3 regions of the Teredinibacter haidensis genome follow, and region 3 is predicted to be linked to each of the others. Evidence: predicted binding sites of a transcription regulator. Region 3 holds the regulator's gene; each other region holds the start of a gene.
What was found. Region 3 encodes sigma-54, which starts transcription at its own class of promoters, with help from an activator protein. Its sites were predicted from a motif close to TGGCACANNNNTTGCNNT; they were not measured.
Positions count from the first base shown of each region.

Region 1: a site for sigma-54 is predicted at 1,799-1,816, ahead of H5715_RS18075 (isoamylase early set domain-containing protein). Genes of this name have one in related genera too.
Region 2: a site for sigma-54 is predicted at 2,657-2,674, ahead of H5715_RS09705 (HesB/IscA family protein). Genes of this name have one in related genera too.

Region 1 is NZ_CP060084.1:4,421,886-4,428,296, forward strand. Features, by position in the region: gene H5715_RS18060 (aldo/keto reductase) at 1-290, opposite strand, end outside; gene H5715_RS20110 (PEP-CTERM sorting domain-containing protein) at 484-867, opposite strand; gene H5715_RS18070 (hypothetical protein) at 848-1,372, opposite strand; gene H5715_RS18075 (isoamylase early set domain-containing protein) at 1,961-2,266, shown strand; gene H5715_RS18080 (FKBP-type peptidyl-prolyl cis-trans isomerase) at 2,634-3,119, opposite strand; gene H5715_RS18085 (VF530 family protein) at 3,166-3,399, opposite strand; gene H5715_RS18090 (RNA-binding S4 domain-containing protein) at 3,479-3,691, opposite strand; gene H5715_RS18095 (AraC family transcriptional regulator) at 4,009-4,878, opposite strand; gene H5715_RS18100 (MATE family efflux transporter) at 5,025-6,411, shown strand, end outside.
Region 2 is NZ_CP060084.1:2,483,460-2,489,870, reverse strand. Features, by position in the region: gene nifN (nitrogenase iron-molybdenum cofactor biosynthesis protein NifN) at 1-1,340, shown strand, start outside; gene H5715_RS09715 (NifB/NifX family molybdenum-iron cluster-binding protein) at 1,343-1,804, shown strand; gene H5715_RS09710 (NifX-associated nitrogen fixation protein) at 1,835-2,311, shown strand; gene H5715_RS09705 (HesB/IscA family protein) at 2,724-3,047, shown strand; gene nifU (Fe-S cluster assembly protein NifU) at 2,992-4,029, shown strand; gene nifS (cysteine desulfurase NifS) at 4,031-5,239, shown strand; gene H5715_RS09690 (zinc-binding alcohol dehydrogenase family protein) at 5,765-6,411, opposite strand, start outside.
Region 3 is NZ_CP060084.1:3,294,131-3,300,541, reverse strand. Features, by position in the region: gene mgtE (magnesium transporter) at 1-467, opposite strand, end outside; gene H5715_RS13170 (HPr family phosphocarrier protein) at 558-827, opposite strand; gene rapZ (RNase adapter RapZ) at 868-1,740, opposite strand; gene ptsN (PTS IIA-like nitrogen regulatory protein PtsN) at 1,830-2,282, opposite strand; gene H5715_RS13155 (RNA polymerase factor sigma-54) at 2,467-3,957, opposite strand; gene lptB (LPS export ABC transporter ATP-binding protein) at 4,140-4,865, opposite strand; gene lptA (lipopolysaccharide transport periplasmic protein LptA) at 4,884-5,396, opposite strand; gene lptC (LPS export ABC transporter periplasmic protein LptC) at 5,410-6,045, opposite strand; gene H5715_RS13135 (KdsC family phosphatase) at 6,048-6,411, opposite strand, start outside.

The DNA.
Region 1 (6,411 bases), 1.1 Mb from region 3:
ACGGCCTTGGCACCCATAGGGCCGAAGCCCGCAGGACGAATGCCGCATTTACTGACGATTTCCATCGACTGACGCAGTTCTGGCTTGATCTTAAGTGCGCGCCCAAAAGGCTCCTCGCTGCGGTATACCATTGCATGATCAACGGTTGTGATGCCCATCTCCAGATGCTGTTCGATAAAACTGACTAATTCCTGATCGCTAATACCCCAGTATTTTAATCGCCAGTACCCGGCAATAAAGCGGGAAACTTCGGGACCTTGGGTCGACATGCGCGTGCGGGAAAGAGTCATAGTCGTATCTCGTATGAAAATGGGCCGCCATTGTAACAGCTACGGCGTGATGTTCCTGGCCGATCTCGCGCTTGGGGTGTAAGTCGTAGGGGAGGGGGTAATGTGCCGAATGTTCGCATAGCGGCGCTTCAATAGAAGAAATGCCAGCAAGGCGCTGGCATTTCGGGCTGCGTAAAGTATTTGTGGACTATTTTTACGCTTTTCTGCGGCGGCTCAGGCCCAGAGATGCCAGACCAAGGCCAAGCAGAGCGAGTGTAGAAGGCTCTGGAACATCAACGGGAATATCGACATTTTCTAAACTATCGCCCATAACATAGCTATAGGTGAACGTGATGACTTCATTTGCGAGCAGATCGCCGATATCAAACGCGAGGCCGATGGTGTGATCACCATTGCCTTCGTCGGTACCGTTCAAGTAAAACTGAGGGTCAATGCTCCAATCGTCGGATACGCCAGTGTTATGAGCAACCGCGGAATCTGAGTACAGGCCGATGGTTAAACCGGTTCCCGTTCCTTCCGAGTGTACCCAGTCTTCTGCAGCCAGGCCATTGCTTGCGTCACCGGGACCATGAACCATGAGTAATTCGATCGGGATCGGGGTCTAAAACGCGCAGAAAGCTTACAGCGGTCAAATCTGCCAACGCGGTTAGCGTTGTTGTCATCGTGATGCGCTCATCTCCATCGTTGTAGTAAGTGTCTGTTTCCAACGCGAAGAGGGCGTTGAATGCACCCTGCCAATTAACAGATTGGTCGTAAGCGCTAATACCGGAAGTGTCGGTTATTGAGGTCATGCCGATGCTGGAAAGGTCATCGTTGTTGTTACCTAGGATGCCCGTTTCATTTGATGATACATAAAAACCTTCAAATGGGGTTCCTGGCGTTAGGTAATCATCAATAGGCCAGGATCCTGTACCGCTTGCATCGTGCACGATGCCTGGAGAAGTTGTACCACCGTAACCGAGGGTGCCGTTGTCACTCACTGCGGTGTATACATAGTCTCCTTCCATTACGACTGGAGTGGCATGCGCCGTTGCGGTAAAGGTCGCTACGACTAAAGCCGCGGCTATTTTGCATTTCAACATGTTGTATTCCTTATACTGTTTGTTGTAGCTAAAAAAGAGGTGGTGAGTTGAAGGCAAGTAGTAAACCATTTCCCTGAACTGCTTGATACATAAGGCTTGGCGGCCGGTAGTTGTCAATTTTTACGACGTTATGGACCTTGTTTTTGTGCCGTGGGTTTGGGAGAGGTAATTCTAATGTTAAAGCAAAATGAGGAGGTCTTTCATTACCCTAATAAAGCCCAAGCAACGTCGAGTGGTCTCTGACAATATCTCGTGAGTCGCCCTCGCCTTGTCAGCGTGAATGTCTAACGTTCAGAGACGGTTGGCCTCGCTAGTTTGTTGACGTGGCGACAGCGGGTAGCGTTTAACGCAAGCGAATGTATGCTATGGCGAAGAAGAAAAATACACTTTTCAGGTTTTTACCGTTATTTAAGTTGCGAAAAACGTTGGCAAAAATATTGCTCGTAAATGAATGTCGTAAATCGAGACGACATCTTTATTGTTTTGTGGTCCATATTTTTGATTTTTAGCGCATACTGCTCAACACTCAGTAGTGTGATTAATTGGTGCTAGAGTTTAGCCATTCTTTTCGATCAAGGAGCTTTTGGTATGAGTTTGAACAAGCGTTATTTAAAGTCTAAGCCCGTGTGTAAAGTAAAATTTATCGCGCCAGATCCACTTGTCGTAGACGCCAAAAAGGTCTATCTGGCAGGGGAATTTAACGGTTGGGACTATTCAACCACGCCTCTACGTAAACAAAAAGATGGTTCCTATGCGACGACTTTAGATTTGGAGACAGGGCAGGAATACGAGTATCGCTACGTCCTTGATGGCGAGCAATGGGAAAATGATTACGATGCGGATAAATACGTGCCCAACAGCTGTGGTGCGGATAATTCGGTTGTTGTGGTTTAAAGCCTATTGTTTGCATTAACGCCCTGAATTAAGTCGCGCGTTTCAAATTAGCACTCGATAAGTGCAATCAAATTATAAATTGAATTTTCTCAACGCGTGTCATGAGCTGTTGAAGTAACCTGCCTGCTTTGAGGGGGAGGTTACTTAAGAAAACCCTGATTAAGTTTAATGTTATTTTGGCCTCTGGGCCTTCCTTGTCTCCGCACTGTCTCTTTTTGAACAATTGGGCGAGGAAGCCCCGAAGGGCGAGCCCAAAACACCCTTTTTTACGTTGCACGTCTTTGCTAAGGGCTAAGGTGTGCGCCTTGCCAATAAACGTTTTGGTTCAGGCAGAGCAGACCTGGATTTGATTGGGTTTGCCTGATCGCTAGTGATGATGCCCGCCCTCACCATGGGCATGTTTGTGGGTTATTTCTTCGTCTGTTGCCGGGCGGATACTGATAATTTCGACATCGAAAGCTAAGGTTTTACCGGCAAATGGATGGTTTGTATCGATCGTTACCATCTTTAAGCCGGTTTTAATTACGCTCGCATTAATAACACCTTTTTCGGTATTAACCTTCACGATCATACCTGGTAGCAGGCGTTTGTACTTTCCCGCTAAATGCTTAATGGGTACCTTTTGCGAGGCGTTTTCGCGGCGCGGGCCGTAGGCCTGCTCGGGCGGCAGGGTGATGGACTTCTTCTCGCCGACTGCGAGCCCGGCCATGCCTTCTTCCAGCCCTGCGAGTATATTGCCATGCCCGTGGAGATAGGCCATGGGGACAGAATCGCGGTTGTTTTCCAGCTCTTCTCCACCGGCTTCGCTGAGGCTGTAGTGAAAGCTGACAACCGTATTTTCGGTAACGTGCATATGAATAACTCTCGATCAAAAAAGGCGATTATACCGTTAATAAATATTACTGCGGGGCTGAGTTTTCGAATGTTGATATATACAAGCGCTCAACCTTGTCTCTAGCCCATTGCGTTTTACGTAAAAACTTTAGAGACGACTTAATAGAGGGCTCACTCTTGAAACAATTGATATTGATTCGCTCAGCCAGACCTTCCCAGCCATAGCGATCCACCAATAGGGTTAAAACCTTCTCAAGTGTAACGCCGTGCAAGGGATTGTTTTTCTGCTTATCGCTCATAGAATTTAGGTCTCACGCGTACTTTAATTTTTAGCTTGCACAACAACACCCCGATAACTGGAGCGTGTTGGCCTGATGTTTATTGCGGCACAATCTTTAATGTAGTGTCCATAAATTCAATAGTGTCACCGGCAACAATTTTCTTTCGTTTTTGGGTTTCTACAACACCATTCACCAACACTTGCCCATCGTGAATTACGGTTTTTGCCTCGCCGCCGCTGGAAGCAAGCCCCTCAAATTTTAATATTTTGTAGAGTTCAACAAATTCTTTTGAAATTTTGACTTCTTTCATTGGTTGGTCATCTCGTTAACGTTAATAAACGTACAGTGCTGAAGAACTAGGGTTTTTTGCCGTAGGGTGGCTTGGTTACTGTAAAAAAACGCCTATAAAAAATGCGTAATTATGGCTTCGATGCTTTTTGAGTTACTTGCCCTCTGCCCTAGGGGCGGGCATAAAAACACCATTGATAATAGACCATCTAGCGATTGGATAAGTGATCCCGAAGTGGCAGAAAAGAAGCCAGGCGAGATTTTACACCAATGGCCACGGATATTAAGAAATTTAAAAATGCCGAAATTAGGCCTGTGCGTAGGTAGGCGTTTTTTCTGCTAGGGCTGTTTTGCCTCGCTATGTTGGTTTTTAACCCGTTGCTGCCGATACCCGGAGGGGGATATACCTGCTACCTTTTTAAAACGATTTGAAAAATTGAAAACGTCTTGATAGCCAACGGTATTGGCGATTTGTACCAGCGGCCAGTTGGTATCGGTGAGTAGTTGTCGGGCGCGCTCGATGCGCAGGCTGATTAGCCGTTGCATTGGGCTTTGTCCGTAAACCTGCTGGCAGAGCCGGTGCAGGTGCGGCGCAGAGTAGTGTATGCGGCTGGCCATATCGGCAACGGTCCAGTCTACGTGTAGCTGCTGTTGAAGCTCGTTAAACATACCTTCCAGGCGGCGGGTTTGGTCCATTTCGCTGCGGCTTTGACTGGGGCGTTTTCCCAGCGCCTGGTTTAAATACTGCTTTAGTTGTCGGATGGGAGATTTACGCATGCTGCTGCTGGGCTCGTAGTAGAGCTGGCAGAGCAGGTAGTAAATGGGGGCGGCGACAGCGCAATAGCGGATATCGCTCGGCTCGCGATTCAGGTGCTGCCATTGGTCGGCATCGTCCAGGCAAAACCAGGCGGTTGCCCAGCGATCGGAATCGAGAGAAAAGTGAAAGGGTTTGTTTTTGGGGAGAAGGGTAAGGGTGTTGGCTTCTATGGCTTGTTCGCCCGCAGGCGTAAGCAATTTACCTCTGCCTTCGGTGGTAAATAGTAAGGTGTGGTGCTCGGGTGCCTTGCGGGCAACCCAGTAGCGACCTCGCAGCTGGGATACCCCGGCAAATTCTACCGCCAGTGAGCGCAGCTCTGGGACATTATCGGTATTTAGAAAGCGTTCGTGGCACTCGGGGCCCAGTTCTAACAGGTCTTCCCACTCTTGCACGGTAACTCCCTAATGATAGTTTTGAACATGTTGTTGATAGGTTAAAACATAGCCAGGTAGACCATTGTTCATTATAGTGTCCGCCATCTGGCAGGTGCCAGGATAGTTTTACACATTTCACATTATTTCCTACGCCGGTAGTTGTCATGGCCGCAAAATCGTTTAAAAATTCTGTTCTTTCATTGCTGGGCTTCAAAAGCTCATCTGTTTTAAGCCCCAAATTCCTGTGGGGCGCTGTTGGTGCTATGGCGTTGCCCGTTGCCGCACAGATGATGCTGCAGTCCTTTCTGGGGATGGCCGATGTGCTGATGGTCGGCAGCCTCGGCCCCACGGCGTTGGCGGCGGTCGGCTTGGCTGCGAAGTTGCATTTTTTGTTGCTGGTGTTGATGGCGGGTATTGGTGCTGGCTGTAGTATTTTGGTGGCGCAATACACCGGAGCTAAAGATTTCCCCTCATGCCAGCGAACCGTTGCTCTTACCCTGATGGTGGGCACGGGGGTGATGATTCCGTTTACGCTGGCTTTTGGGTTTTTGAGTGAGGTTTGGGTTCCTCTGATTAATCCAGACCCGGAAGTAACCGCCCTAACAGCGCGTTACTTGATGATTACGGCCCCGGTGTTGCTTCTGGCGCAGATGATTGTGATCTATGAGGCGGGGTTGCGAGCATTGGGTAATACCGGTGTGCCGCTGGTGATGGGTGCGCTGGCTGCTGGCTTGAATGTGCTGTTGAACTATCTGTTGATTTTCGGCCACTGGGGCCTTCCTGCCATGGGCGTGGAGGGCGCTGCCTGGGGTACATTAATTTCCCGTACGATTCAGTTGCTGGCAACGCTGGTTTGGCTGTACAGCTCTCGACACGGCTTTGCGCTGAGAAAGCAGCATTTTGTTGCCGCTTTTGATACGAGGGAGCTGAATAAATTCGTCGCTTTTTCTACCCCGCTGGTGATCAATCATATTATCTGGGGCGTGGGCAACGCCACCTATCATGTGCTGACGGGCTATGCGGGTACCGATGCGCTGGCGGTTATGGGTATTATTGTTCCGATCGAAAGCCTGTTTTTTTCGCTATTTGTGGGTTTGTCCAATGCCTCTACGGTGCTGATAGGTCGAGCGCTGGGTGGTTCGAGAAATGATGAAGCCTGGGCCTTGCACCGTTTTTTCGACAAGTTGACGATGGTTCTTGTGGTGACGCTCAGCGCAGTGCTGTGGTTTTCTCGCCCCTGGGTGGTGAGTATTTTTGGCGAGCTGGATGCTCGCACGGCGGCGCTGCTTTTCGATACCCTGGCGATTTTTTGTCTGCTGATTTGGGTGAAAGTATTAAATATGATCCGCATTCTCGGTGTATTGCGTGCGGGGGGGGATAATCGCTTTGTGCTTCTGACCGATTCGATTGTTATGTGGGTAATCGGCGTTCCGATATATTTTCTTGCCATTTTCTGGGTGGGCGTACCGTTTCTAACGATTTATGCACTCACTTATGTGGAAGACATTGCCAAGTTTGTTCCTGTGCGCATACGTGTTGGCCTTCGATACT
Region 2 (6,411 bases), 810 kb from region 3:
CGCTAAAATCCAGCCAGACGGTAGGTGGTGCTTTGGCGTTTTTGGGTTTAAACAAAAGTATCCCGCTCATGCACGGCTCGCAGGGCTGTACAGCTTTTGCAAAAGTGTTTTTTGTCCGTCATTTTCGTGAGCCTATACCGATCCAAACGACGGCGATGGATCAGGTAAGCTCCATAATGGGGGCAGATGAAAATATTATCGAAGCCTTAAAGACCATTAGCGAAAAAAGCAGGCCCGCGTTGATTGGTTTGCTTTCTACAGGATTATCTGAAACTCAGGGCTGTGATCTGAATCGCGCTATTAAGGAGTTTCACAAAACCTATCCGCAGTTTAAAGATGTGATCGTTGTACCGGTTAACACTCCAGATTATGCCGGTTGTTTTGAAAGTGGTTTTTCGCTCGCGGTAAAAGCTATTATCGAACGTGTGGTGCTACAGGACCACAGTCGTGTTGGACTGCGAAAAAAACAGGTGAACGTTTTGTGTGGTGGTAACTTAACGCCGGGGGATCTGGAGTTTATCAGCGAGAGTATTGAAAGCTTCGGTTTAAGACCGCTGTTAATTCCCGATCTGTCCGGCTCACTAGATGGTCATCTCGATGAAGACGATTTTAATCCGCTGACGTCCGGTGGAGTATCTGTTAATGATATTAAAATATCCGGTGAAAGTGTCGCAACTCTAGTTGTGGGGGAAAGTATGATAACGGCAGCTGCGACGTTGCAGGAAAGAACGTCAGTACCGGAATTTCATTTTGGCCACCTAATCGGACAGGACGCCGTAGACGATTGGTTTATGGTACTCAGTGAAATAAGTGGACTGGACGTGCCGATCAAATGGCAGCGGCAGCGTAGCCAATTACAGGATGCGATGCTGGATACTCACTTTATGATTGGAGACTCCCGCATTGCCATCGCGGGTGACTCTGATCTGGTGTTGGGGTTCGATAGACTAGTGAGAAGTATGGGCGCACATACGGTCGCTGCTGTGGTGCCTGCTCGTGCCTCTGACAAAAATAGCGCGTTGATTCAAACTGATTTAGATCGTATAAGCGTTGGGGATCTTGATGATGCAGAACAGTTGGCAATGTTGAACCGTGCGCAGTTATTTCTAGGTAGCAGCCATGCTGTGGAATCGGCCAGGCGCTTGGGTATTCCGATTTTGAGAATGGGCTTTCCACAGTACGATTTTATCGGTGGGTTTCAGCGCTGCTGGTTTGGATACCGTGGAACTCAACAGACATTATTTGAGTTAGCCAATCTGCTAGTTGAAAATCACAAAGGGGTCCAGCCATACGAGTCTATATTATCGAAACAATTCGAAGAAAAGGACTTGAGGCACTAGCAATGGCAAGCCTGACGCGAAAACTTAGTGTCATCACCAGCAATGATATTAAGCCAATTTTAAAAATTGCTTTTGCGACAGATAATAATCGAATGGTGAATCAGCATTTTGGCTCCGCGAAAACATTTGCCATTTATGGCGTTAACTCAGAAGCTTCAAGCCTGCTAACCATTGCGGAATTTTGTGATATTGGCGTGCTTGATATGGAAGATAAGCTGGTGCATAAGTTGGAGCTGTTGGACGACTGTGTGGCGGTATATTGCCGCGCGTGTGGCGCGTCGGCAGTAAAGCAGCTACTTGAACGCAATATTCAGCCTCTGAAAGTACCGGAAGATATCGCAATTAAGCAACTGCTGAAAGCGTTTCGACAAGAATTGAATGAACGGCCCTCATATTGGCTAGCCAAAGCGATTTTACGCCAACGCTCGGCTGATCGTATTGGCTCCTGGAATCTGGAATACTAACGATGGTTTACGTGTAAAAGGACGGTAACTATGGGCGATGATGTAAACGCTGTTATAGAAGAGGGTGCAGTTGTACTGAACGATCCCTTTATCAAGCAAATGATTATTCAGTTACGAGCAGTGGATAGCTACGGCACCTACGATACATGGAGTGATGCCAGAGTGTTGGACCCTATGATCCTGACAAAAGCGCGAAGGCGGGAAATTCCATTAGTCGGTGATCCAGATGAAACGACTGTCTCGAGAGTAAAAGCCTTTTACAATGGAATTTCTCAATTGATCGAAAAAGAAACCGGTATTATGGCCGTTCCCGTAGTCAATTTGACATACGAGGGGTTTGGTCGAGTGCTGATTACGGTTGGAAAATTGGTTGTGTTGGATAAAATTCAGCGCGATGTCCACCGTTTTGGTTTCGAATCACCGGAAAAGTTGATAGCCGCTGCTCATATCCTGTTGAATAAAGCCATCAAATTAGTCAATGACTACCGCGAGGTGGCAGAATTATAATACTTTGTGTGTGGACAGAAGAATAATCCCCGCTCACGGTAAATTCAGCACGCGGATCCGTTCAGCGATACTGCTTATATCCGTAGTTTTAGTAGAAAAAACATAGAAAGCCTTCCAACACTTTTCGCGAAGTGCAACTAGAGCGTTTTTATTCGTGAATCACGTTATGGGGTGGGTTGCAGTAGTCCGTAACCCACCCACTTTTTATTATCCCTTGTGTCTAATCCCTCCGTTGTCTGTCGTAAAACCTACAAATATTCAAAATAGATTCGTTACAGTTCCTCCACATGAATCGAGGCTATGGATAAGGTGTTGAATATTCAGCGCTTTTTAACCTTTATGTGGTGGCACACCGCTTGCAAAACAATCCTCGTATTCAGTAACTAAAGTTTCTGCCAAAGAGGAAAGCCATATGATTTCGTTAACGGGTAAGGCTGTAGAGGCAGTCGACAGATTTATTATCAGCGCTAAAAAGCCTATTGCTGGATTGCGTATCCAAGTTGAAGGTGGTGGTTGCGCGGGGTTTAAATACACTTTGCGGCTTGAAGAATTGCCGGCCGCGAATGACCAGCTTGTAGATTGTGGAGGGGTAACTGTGTTGGTAGATCAAGCCAGTGTTCCATTGCTAAAAAACGTAACCGTAGATTTTATAGAAAGTGTTGAGGGTAGTGGGTTTAAGTTTGAAAACCCTAACGCTAAAACGTCTTGCGATTGCGGCGATTCGTTTACCTGCTAATGACGCCGTTAAGGCTCAGATATACCGAAGCGAGGAGTTTTTTATGTGGGACTATTCGGAAAAAGTTAAAGAACATTTTTACGAGCCAAAAAATGCGGGTGCTGTTGTCAATGCCAACGGTACCGGTGACGTCGGCTCGCTGAGCTGTGGAGATGCGTTAAGGCTCACGCTAAAAATCGAACCGGAGACTGATATTATTTCGGCGGCTGGCTTTCAAACCTTCGGTTGTGGTTCCGCGATCGCCTCATCATCGGCTTTAACCGAAATGGTTAAAGGCTTGCATATTGATGACGCGTTGAAAATCAGTAATCAGGATATCGCCGATTATTTAGATGGTTTGCCACCGGAAAAAATGCATTGCTCGGTTATGGGGCGTGAGGCACTACAAGCGGCAATTGCCAACTATCGAGGAGAAGAAATCGAGGATGATCACGAAGAAGGCGCACTTGTCTGTAAATGTTTCGCTATCGATGAAGTTATGGTTCGCGATACGATAAAATCCAATAGCCTTTCTTCTGTGGAAGATGTCACCAACTATACTAAGGCCGGAGGTGGTTGTTCTTCCTGCCATGAAAAAATCGAAGAAATTCTGGTAGATGAAATGGCCGAGCGTGGCGAAAAGTTTACACCAGCCCCCATTGCTGCTACCAAGAAAAATATTGTGCACTTGAATAATGGTCCTGTAGTGAAAATACTGGAACCCGAAAAGCCAGCAAAGATGACTTTGGTGCAGCGCATTCACAAAATCGAGGCGACATTGGATGATATTCGCCCAACGCTACAGCGCGACCATGGCGATGTTGAGTTGCTGGATGTTGATGGTAAAAATATCTATGTCAAGCTGGTAGGTGCCTGCGTAGGTTGTCAGCTTGCTACAGCTACTGTTGGCGGTATACAGCAAAAGCTAATGGAAAGTTTGGGCGAGTTTGTAAAAGTTATTCCGGTTGGCGAGGAAAAACTCACAACGCTTATGGGAGCCTGAAATGAATGATATCTACTTGGATAATAATGCTACTACGATGGTTGATCCTGCTGTGGTCGCGGATATGCTGCCCTATTTTACCGAGCAGTTTGGTAATCCGTCATCTTTACACAGTTTTGGCAACAAAGTGGGTTTTGCGATAAAGAAGGCTCGTAGCAGTATTCAAACTCTCTTGGGGGCGGAACATGATTCGGAGATAATATTTACCTCTTGTGGTACTGAGTCCGATTCCACCGCTATTTTGTCGGCGCTGCGTGCGCAGCCTGAACGTAAAGAAATTATTACTACGGAAGTAGAGCACCCTGCTATTTTAACATTATGTGAAAACCTGGAATCCCAGGGGTATACCATTCACCGTTTGAAAGTGGATAAGCGAGGCCGTTTAAACTTGCAGGAATATCAAGTATTGCTGTCGGATAGGGTCGCTATCGTTAGTGTTATGTGGGCCAATAATGAAACCGGTACACTATTTCCTGTCGAAAAAATGGCAGGAATGGCGCAGGACGCTGGTATTATGTTCCATACAGATGCGGTACAGGCCGTGGGGAAAGTACCTGTTAATGTAAAAGATTCTGCCATTCATATGCTGTCTCTTTCTGGGCATAAATTACATGGACCAAAGGGCATAGGTGTACTTTACTTAAAGCGCGGTACTCGATTCCGCCCCCTGTTGCGCGGTGGGCATCAGGAGCGCGGTCGTCGTGCTGGTACTGAAAACAGCGCAGCGATAGTTGGTCTGGGTAGAGCTGCCGAAATAGCTCTGAAAAACATGGCTCTGGAAAATACCTATGTGAGTGCATTACGCGATAAGCTACAAGAAGGGATTTTATCTCGTGTCCCCAATGCGTTTGTAACCGGTGATACGGAAAACCGTTTACCCAATACCGTAAATATCGCCTTCGAGTATATAGAGGGCGAGGCTATTTTGTTGTTGCTGAATAAATATGGAATTGCTGCCTCGAGTGGCTCGGCTTGTACCTCGGGCTCTCTGGAACCCTCCCACGTCATGAAAGCGATGGGTATACCCTATACTGCGGCACATGGCACCGTAAGATTCTCGCTTTCTCGCTATAACTCCGAGGAGGAAATTGAAAGGGTAATTGAAGCTGTTCCTCCCATTATTGCCAGGCTTCGAAAGTTGTCACCCTATTGGGCGGACAGTGGGCCAGAGCAAGAACCAGAAAAATCGTTTGCACCGGTTTACGCGTAAGAGTTTGTTTGCAGCAGTGCGAGATGGGTGTGTATTGACGTCTTGCTTTTTGGCCGCAGTAATATGACGACCTCTGTAGCATCGATTGTTCAGGTTTGGCATGTCTCGCAGACGTGCCTGTTGCGCGATGTAAATTGAAAAACACTTAGTTTCGTTAGTTTATCGGGGATTAACTGGCTTTAGTTATACCCATTCTATCTACCATTGACTGCCGTTAGCAGGCCTTTGGAGAAATTATCTGCGTTGCCTGCACGGTGAAAAAAGGCTTATTTATTTGCTATAAACTTCGCTCTTTCGTTCACTTTTATCTTGCGCGGAGGGGCGTGTTTAAGTTTTCCAGTAAGCTGCTAGCAATTGCTCAACTTTGGGTTGTTTGCCGTACATACTCCCCCGAAATTTTGAAGACTGGCACTACTCCAGTATTTTTTTGGTTTATGGGCCAGCCATAGGCTGTTGCGATTTTAGCTTTCGGTGATGCTCTCATGGTCTAGCGTAATACCGAACAGCCCAGGCTAGGAGGCTTCATTAGAAGCCAGACAGAACAATCTTTCCTCTCGCTTTGCCAGATTCAAGCAAGGCATGTGCTTTTACAAGGTTAGCCGCATTGATTGCGCCAAAATTATCGGCGACAGTTGATTTTAACTCGCCATCGTCGACCATTTTTGCAATGCTCGTGAGAATTTTGTGCTGTTCGATCATGTCATCAGTTTCAAATAAAGTACGTGTAAACATGAGTTCCCAGTGAATCGAAATACTTTTGCGCTTAAAGGGCATAATATCCAGTTTTTCTGGGTCATCAATAACACCCAGTTTTCCTTGTGGTGCAATGATGTCGACTATTGACGGCAGATGATCGTCTGTGTTTGTCAGGCTCGTCACATAATCTACGTTGTCAAAGCCTATAGCCTTTAATTCATCGGCGAGTGGTTTGCTGTGGTCAATAACATAATCGGCCCCCAATGCCCTTACCCAGTCTTTTGTTTCTGGCCTGGAAGCCGTAGCAATAACTTCCAATTGGGTGAGGCGCTTGGCAAGTTGGATCATAATAGAGCCAACACCGCCGGCCGCTCCAATAATCAACAGTTTGCCAGAGCTTGTAGTGGGTAAATTTAAACGATGGAACATTAACTCCCATGCGGTAACAGACGTTAGTGGCAGCGCCGCGGCCTCTG
Region 3 (6,411 bases):
AAACGTGGACGTACGGTAATGGTATCGGTGTTGGTCAGGCCTCCGGCGGTTTCCTCGTCGTAGGCGATTACGGCCTCAATACGGCCGCGATCCTGGTCGGACATAGCTTCCAGTACTTCCTGGATAACCTTTTCCGGGAACTGCTGGAGGATATCCACGACATCATCAGTATCTAGGCCTTCGGTCAGCTCCACCAGTTCTTCGGTGTCCATCTTCTTGAGGAAGACACTCTGTACATCAACAGACAGCTCTTCCAGCACCTCACCGGAAATATCTTTTTCGATCAGTTCCCACAGAACGGTTCGCGAGGCCGGCGGGGAGGATTCGATGAGTCGCGCGATTTCCACCGGGCGCAACCCATTAAGCATGCGTCGAACCTGGCGGAAGGTGCCGCTGTCCAGCAGCGCCTGCACCTTGCTTAGGTGGGCGTGAGGTTGGTTTTCGATATGTTCGACGGCCTGCGGCATTGCGTTGTCCGATTTTGGGTCGAGTGTTTTGAGTTGCGGAAATTGTAGCCTTTTCAAAGGCTTCCGCAAATCACTTAATTTTGAAATGTATTATTCGGCTTCGTCGAAACGATTGTTGATAAGCTCGATTAGGGCGCCCATTGCGGCTTCTTCGTCTTCACCATCGGTGCGCAGCGTAATATCTGTGCCCTTGGACGCGGCCAATAACATCAGAGACATAATACTTTTGGCGTCGGTAGCTTTTCCCTTAGCGACAACTTCAATACGGGAAGAGAAACGATTGGATAGGTTGGCCAGCTTTGTTGCAGCCCGGGCGTGCAGTCCGAGTTTATTGATAATTTGAATCTGCTTTTCCTGCATAGAGTTTCCACTGCTCCGTGTTAGGGTCTACGAGCCGACCCTAATGACCGGGTACATTTTCCAGTTGGCGATGGCGTGTTTGTACATTGGTATAGTCGCCTTTAAGTGTTTTGGCGAGTCTTTCGCACATATAGACAGAGCGGTGCCAACCGCCGGTACAGCCAATGGCGACCGTTAAATAGCTGCGGTTGTTACTTTCAAAATGTGGGATCCATTTGCGTACAAACTGCAGAATATCGTTATACATTTCTTCCACCTCGTTTTCTGCGTCGAGGAAGCTTATTACCGGAGGTTCCAGCCCGGTGTGGTCTCGCAATTGGGTACTCCAGTAAGGGTTGGGCAGGCAGCGTACATCAAAGACAAAGTCTACATCGACAGGTACGCCGTATTTGTAGCCAAAGGATTTAAACATTAGTGCCATGCCTTTGGTGTCAGAACCCACGACAATATGTTTGATGGCACTGCGCAGCTCATGCAGGCTCAGGTGGCTGGTATCGATGGTGACATCTGCGGCGGCGGCAATGGGCTGCAGTATGCTTTTTTCCCGTGAGATGGCTTCGTTCAAACCGATAAACTCATCGGAGAGCGGGTGTCTGCGGCGGGTTTCACTAAAGCGCTTAAGCAGTATTTCTCGGGAACTGTCGAGAAAAACAATTTGGTATTCACTGCGTTCAATACCGGAGCTATCTATCAGCTCGGCGAGTTTGCTGAGGTCACCGTAGATATTGCGCGCATCAATCCCTATCGCAAAGCGCTGCTCTTCACTGCTGATGCGGTCGCCGATCTGCTCGATTAAAGCGGGCAGCAGGTTGGCGGGTAAGTTATCAATACAGGTGAAACCCTCGTCTTCCAAGAGGTGTAGAGCAGAACTCTTACCTGAGCCAGATCTTCCGCTGAGTATAAGCAGGCGCATGGGTATATACCAAAGGGGGATAAAATCGTAAGCGTTGTACGGGTAAACCCTTACCCGCAGTGTGTAATTTTACTGATATTAGATGGTTATCAGTTTACACCAGCCGCGACACGAAACAATTCTTCATTGCTGCTGCAGGCTTTTAGTTTACGTGTGAAGTTCGGATTCTGTAAGGCTTCGGCAAGGGTGGCGAGAGTTTGAAGGTGTGAGTCTTCGGCATCTTCAGGGACAAGGATGGCGAAAATAACATCTACCGGGGCTCCATCGACGGCATCAAAATCGACGGGATGATCGAGAGTGATACAAGCACAGAGGGTTTGATTCGAAGCGGATAAACGGCAGTGGGGGATGGCGACGCCCTGGCCTATACCGGTCGAGCCTAAGCGTTCGCGGGCGATCAGGCATTGAAAGATGGTGGTTTCGTCTGTATCGGGTAGGTCGCTGGCGAATAGGCTGGCTAGGCTTTCCAGTACACGCTTTTTGCTGGCGTCGGTAGCTTTGGCTTTACAGCGTTCATCGGTAAGAATGGTTGATATCTGCATAGTAATAACGTTTTTACGTGTCCTTTCCAGCCGCGCGTAGTAAGCGCTTTTAGGAGGTATAAGGCGGAAACAGGAGCGATAACGCCCATGTTTGCGACCCGGAGCTGCAAACTGGCGCGCATTCTACCAGCATTCATTGAGGTTCCAAGTCGTTATCAGGACAGAAATCAAAAAAGCCTTGAATTTAAACCAGTCGCTTGCGTTCATTCGAGGGTGGTATGTGCAAGGATTCGCGATACTTTGCAATGGTTCGGCGCGCTACCTTAATACCCTGCTCGGCTAACAGTCCAGTAATTTTAGAGTCACTTAGCGGTTTCCGTGGGTTTTCTGCCGCCACAAGTTTTTTGATGATGGCGCGAATGGCGGTAGAGGAACATTCGCCGCCTGAATCGGTGGCGACGTGGCTGGAGAAAAAGTATTTCAGCTCAAAAATACCTTGGGGTGTGTGCATATACTTTTGGGTGGTTACACGAGAAATGGTGGATTCGTGCATCTCCACTATTTCAGCGACGTTGTGCAGCACCATGGGTTTCATTGCTTCCGGGCCGTAGTCGAGGAAGCCCTGCTGTTTTTCCACAATACAGGTGGATACTTTGAGTAAGGTTTCGTTGCGGCTTTGCAGACTTTTCAGAAACCAGCGGGCTTCCTGCAGATTGTCGCGTAGAAAGGTGTTGTCTGAGCTGGAGTCGGCACGTTTGACGAGGGAGGCGTAGCTGGTATTAATGCGCAGCTTGGGTGCGATATCGGGGTTGAGTTGTACCATCCAGCGGTTATTCACTTTGCTGACGAAAACGTCTGGCACGACATACTCGGTTTCGTCGCTGCCTATGGATTCCCCTGGGCGTGGGTTTAGGCTTTGAATGACGCGAATGGCGGCCTGTAGTTCGGGCTCTTTTATGCGCAGTTTTCGCATCAGTTGTTTGAAGTCGCGGCCGCCGAGCAGGTCCAAATAATCATTAACCAGAGCTTTGGCGTGGGTAATATCAAGGGTGTCACTTTGCAACTGTCGCAGCTGAGTTAGCAGACATTCGCGGATATCCTGGCTGAGTACGCCAGGAGGATCGAACTGTTGAACCCTATGTAGAACTGCCAGCATTTCGTCCATCTCAAGCTCTTCGTGGTGAGCTTGTAGGCCGGAGAACATGTCATCCAGCTTTTGCCCCAGCAATCCGTTCGGCTCTACGGCGTCGATTATCGTTTCCGCTATTTCCCTGTCCAGATCCGACATGGGAGTAAGGTTTAGTTGCCAGTGCAGGTGGTCTTGCAGGGTTTCGGCTGTGCCGCGACGAGATTCAAAATCGTAGTCATCCGAGTCTGGTTTGGCAAGGCCTGAGCCGCTGGGTGCGGTCTCGTAGATGTCGTCCCAACTGGTGTCGACGGCGAGATCGGTGGGAATGTTATCTTCGTTCCAGTCGGTATCGGGCTTTTCTGGCTTGTCGTCGCTATTCGTCGGGCTGGCTTCCTGACTCTGGCTATTTGGCGTTTCGCTTTGCTCTCCGCTGGTACCGGTATTTTCACCCTCTTCGGAGGTCTCGAGCATTGGGTTTGAGTCGAGAGCTTCCTGAATTTCTGCCTGAAGATCCAGCGTGGAAAGCTGCAAGAGACGGATGGCCTGTTGCAGCTGCGGTGTCATGGTGAGTTGTTGGCCGAGCTTTAGTTGGAGGGACTGCTTCATATGGCGACTACTAACTTCCCGTGAAAATTAGATCGGGCACCAATTGGCATTTGGGCTTGCTCGGAGTCGGTGCGGATTAGACGTAGTTTAGTCTCCGCCGTCGGGACAATCAATCCTTTTAAAGCAAAGATTGTGCCGGTAGATATGGCTGGCTGGCGGGTAATGTCAAGTATTGGCGCGACTTATAGCGTGAAGTGTTTCCCAAGGTAGACTTCACGTACCTTTTGGTTACTGAGAACGACTTCTGCGCTTCCTTCCGCAATAATGTGCCCTTCAGATACTATATAGGCTTTTTCACAAATATCGAGGGTTTCACGTACGTTGTGGTCGGTAATCAGTACGCCGATACCGCGCTGCTTCAAGTGTTGGACTATCTGCTTAATATCACTGACGGAGATGGGATCCACTCCGGCGAAGGGTTCGTCGAGCAATATGAATTGTGGCTCGGTGGCGAGAGCGCGGGCAATTTCAACGCGGCGGCGCTCGCCGCCGGAGAGGGCCATGCCCAAGCTGTCGCGAATATGCTGAATGTGGAACTCATTGAGCAGCTGTTCCATGGCTTCATGGCGCTGTTTTCGGCGCAAGTCTTTGCGGGTTTCTAAAATCGCCATAATATTATCGGCGACGGTCAGCTTGCGAAACACGGATGCTTCCTGGGGCAGGTAACCCAAGCCCTGGCGGGCTCGTTCATGCATAGACATATGGGTTACATCGGTATCGCCAATGGATATATCGCCGCGGTCTGCCTTAACGATACCGGCAATCATATAAAAGCAGGTGGTCTTTCCGGCCCCGTTGGGGCCGAGTAGACCGACAATCTGTCCATCCTCCACGGAGATGGAAACGTCGATTACAACTTTGCGGCCTTTGTAGCTCTTTGCTAGGTGGTGCGCGTGTAGTTTAGGCATTGGGGTGTTGGGTTCTCGTTATTCTTGCGGCTGTTCTTCAGTGGAAAGGGCTTTAGGGGGGATGACCATTTTTACCCGGCGGTCATCGCCGGAAGCATCGCTTTTTCCGCCCGCTTTTACCACGGCTCTTTTAACATCGTATTCAATGCGGTTGCCGCTCAGACTGGTCCCTTCCTGTTTAAATGCTGCGTTATCAATCAGAAACAGGGTTTCATCGGTAATGCGGTACTCAAGGCGATTAGCTTGCGCTGTAACTGCCTCCTGACCCTTTTTTGGGATTTGGCTCAAGCGAGCGGGTTTTCCTGTGGCGACAACCATGGAATAGTTGTCGTTACGGCCGTAGATAATGACCTTCGCTGCCGTAATTTTCATGCTGCCCTGTTCCACAATAACCTTGCCGGCGTACGTGGTCGTGCCGTTTTGGTCATCCAGTTCGGCGCTGTCGGCTTGAATACTTAAATCTTGAAAGCGGTCGTTGGGGAGGGCGAGACTATTGCCGCCCATGGATATCAGCAAAATAGTGCTAAACATTCGGCAAGCGAAATTATTCAGGTAGTGATTCAGTATCATCTCGGTTTGCTTGCGTAGGGTTTCTGTGAATCGCCTTCACTTTATTGTGGAGTTTGATTTTTCGTTGTCGAAAATCTGCGGTCATACCCACGGCATCTATCTCGCCGTAGGCCGAGTGTATTTTAACAGGCTCTTGCGTGTACGCGACTTTTTCTGCGGGATTTATTGTGAGTGAGCTGGTATTCAATTCTGTCGGCTGGATGTTGCTCAGCGTTTCCGATTGCCAGATACGTACATTATTCCACAGTGTAATTTGCTCGGTGTTTCTCACTAATTTTCCGTTTTCCGCCTCTACTTGCCAAGGCGCTTTTTCTTCATATATTTCAAAGCGAGGCTCAAAAATAAGGGTGTATTCTTCTGCTGAGGTTTTATTGTCGGCGCTTTCGACTCGATAGTGTTCCAGTTTGCTGGCGGTAAAAGAATAATCAAGTTTGCCTTGATCGCCAAAATGCTGAGTTGAAGCATCTTTAGCGACAGCATAGGGAAAGCTGTGGCCATCTTCGTCCTGCCATTTAGGTGGAGTCAGAATTTCCTCGGAAGAGTCCCACAGCATAACAATGGCGCTAATACCCAAACATATAAACAGTATGTATAGCCGGTTTTTAACCATGTTTAGCTCAAGTATTTATCTAAAGCGGCTTTGTAAGTGCCCTGCGCTTTCATAATAAGATCGCACGCCTCGCGCACGGCGCCTTCTCCGCCGTTAACGGAGCTTTGCCAGTGGGCATTTTCGACCACTTCGTGGTGGGCGTTGGCTACGGTTAACGCGAGGCCGACTTTACACATAACGGTTAGATCGGGGTAGTCATCACCCATAAAAGCAATATTTTCGAGTTCGCAGGGGTATTCTTCTAGTAACTCCTGCAGAGCAACAAATTTATCTTCGCGCCCTTGCTTGAGGAGTTTTAGGCCGAGGTCGCTTGCACGCCTTGCGACGATGGGGCTGTTGCGACCGGTAATAATACCCACTTCGACA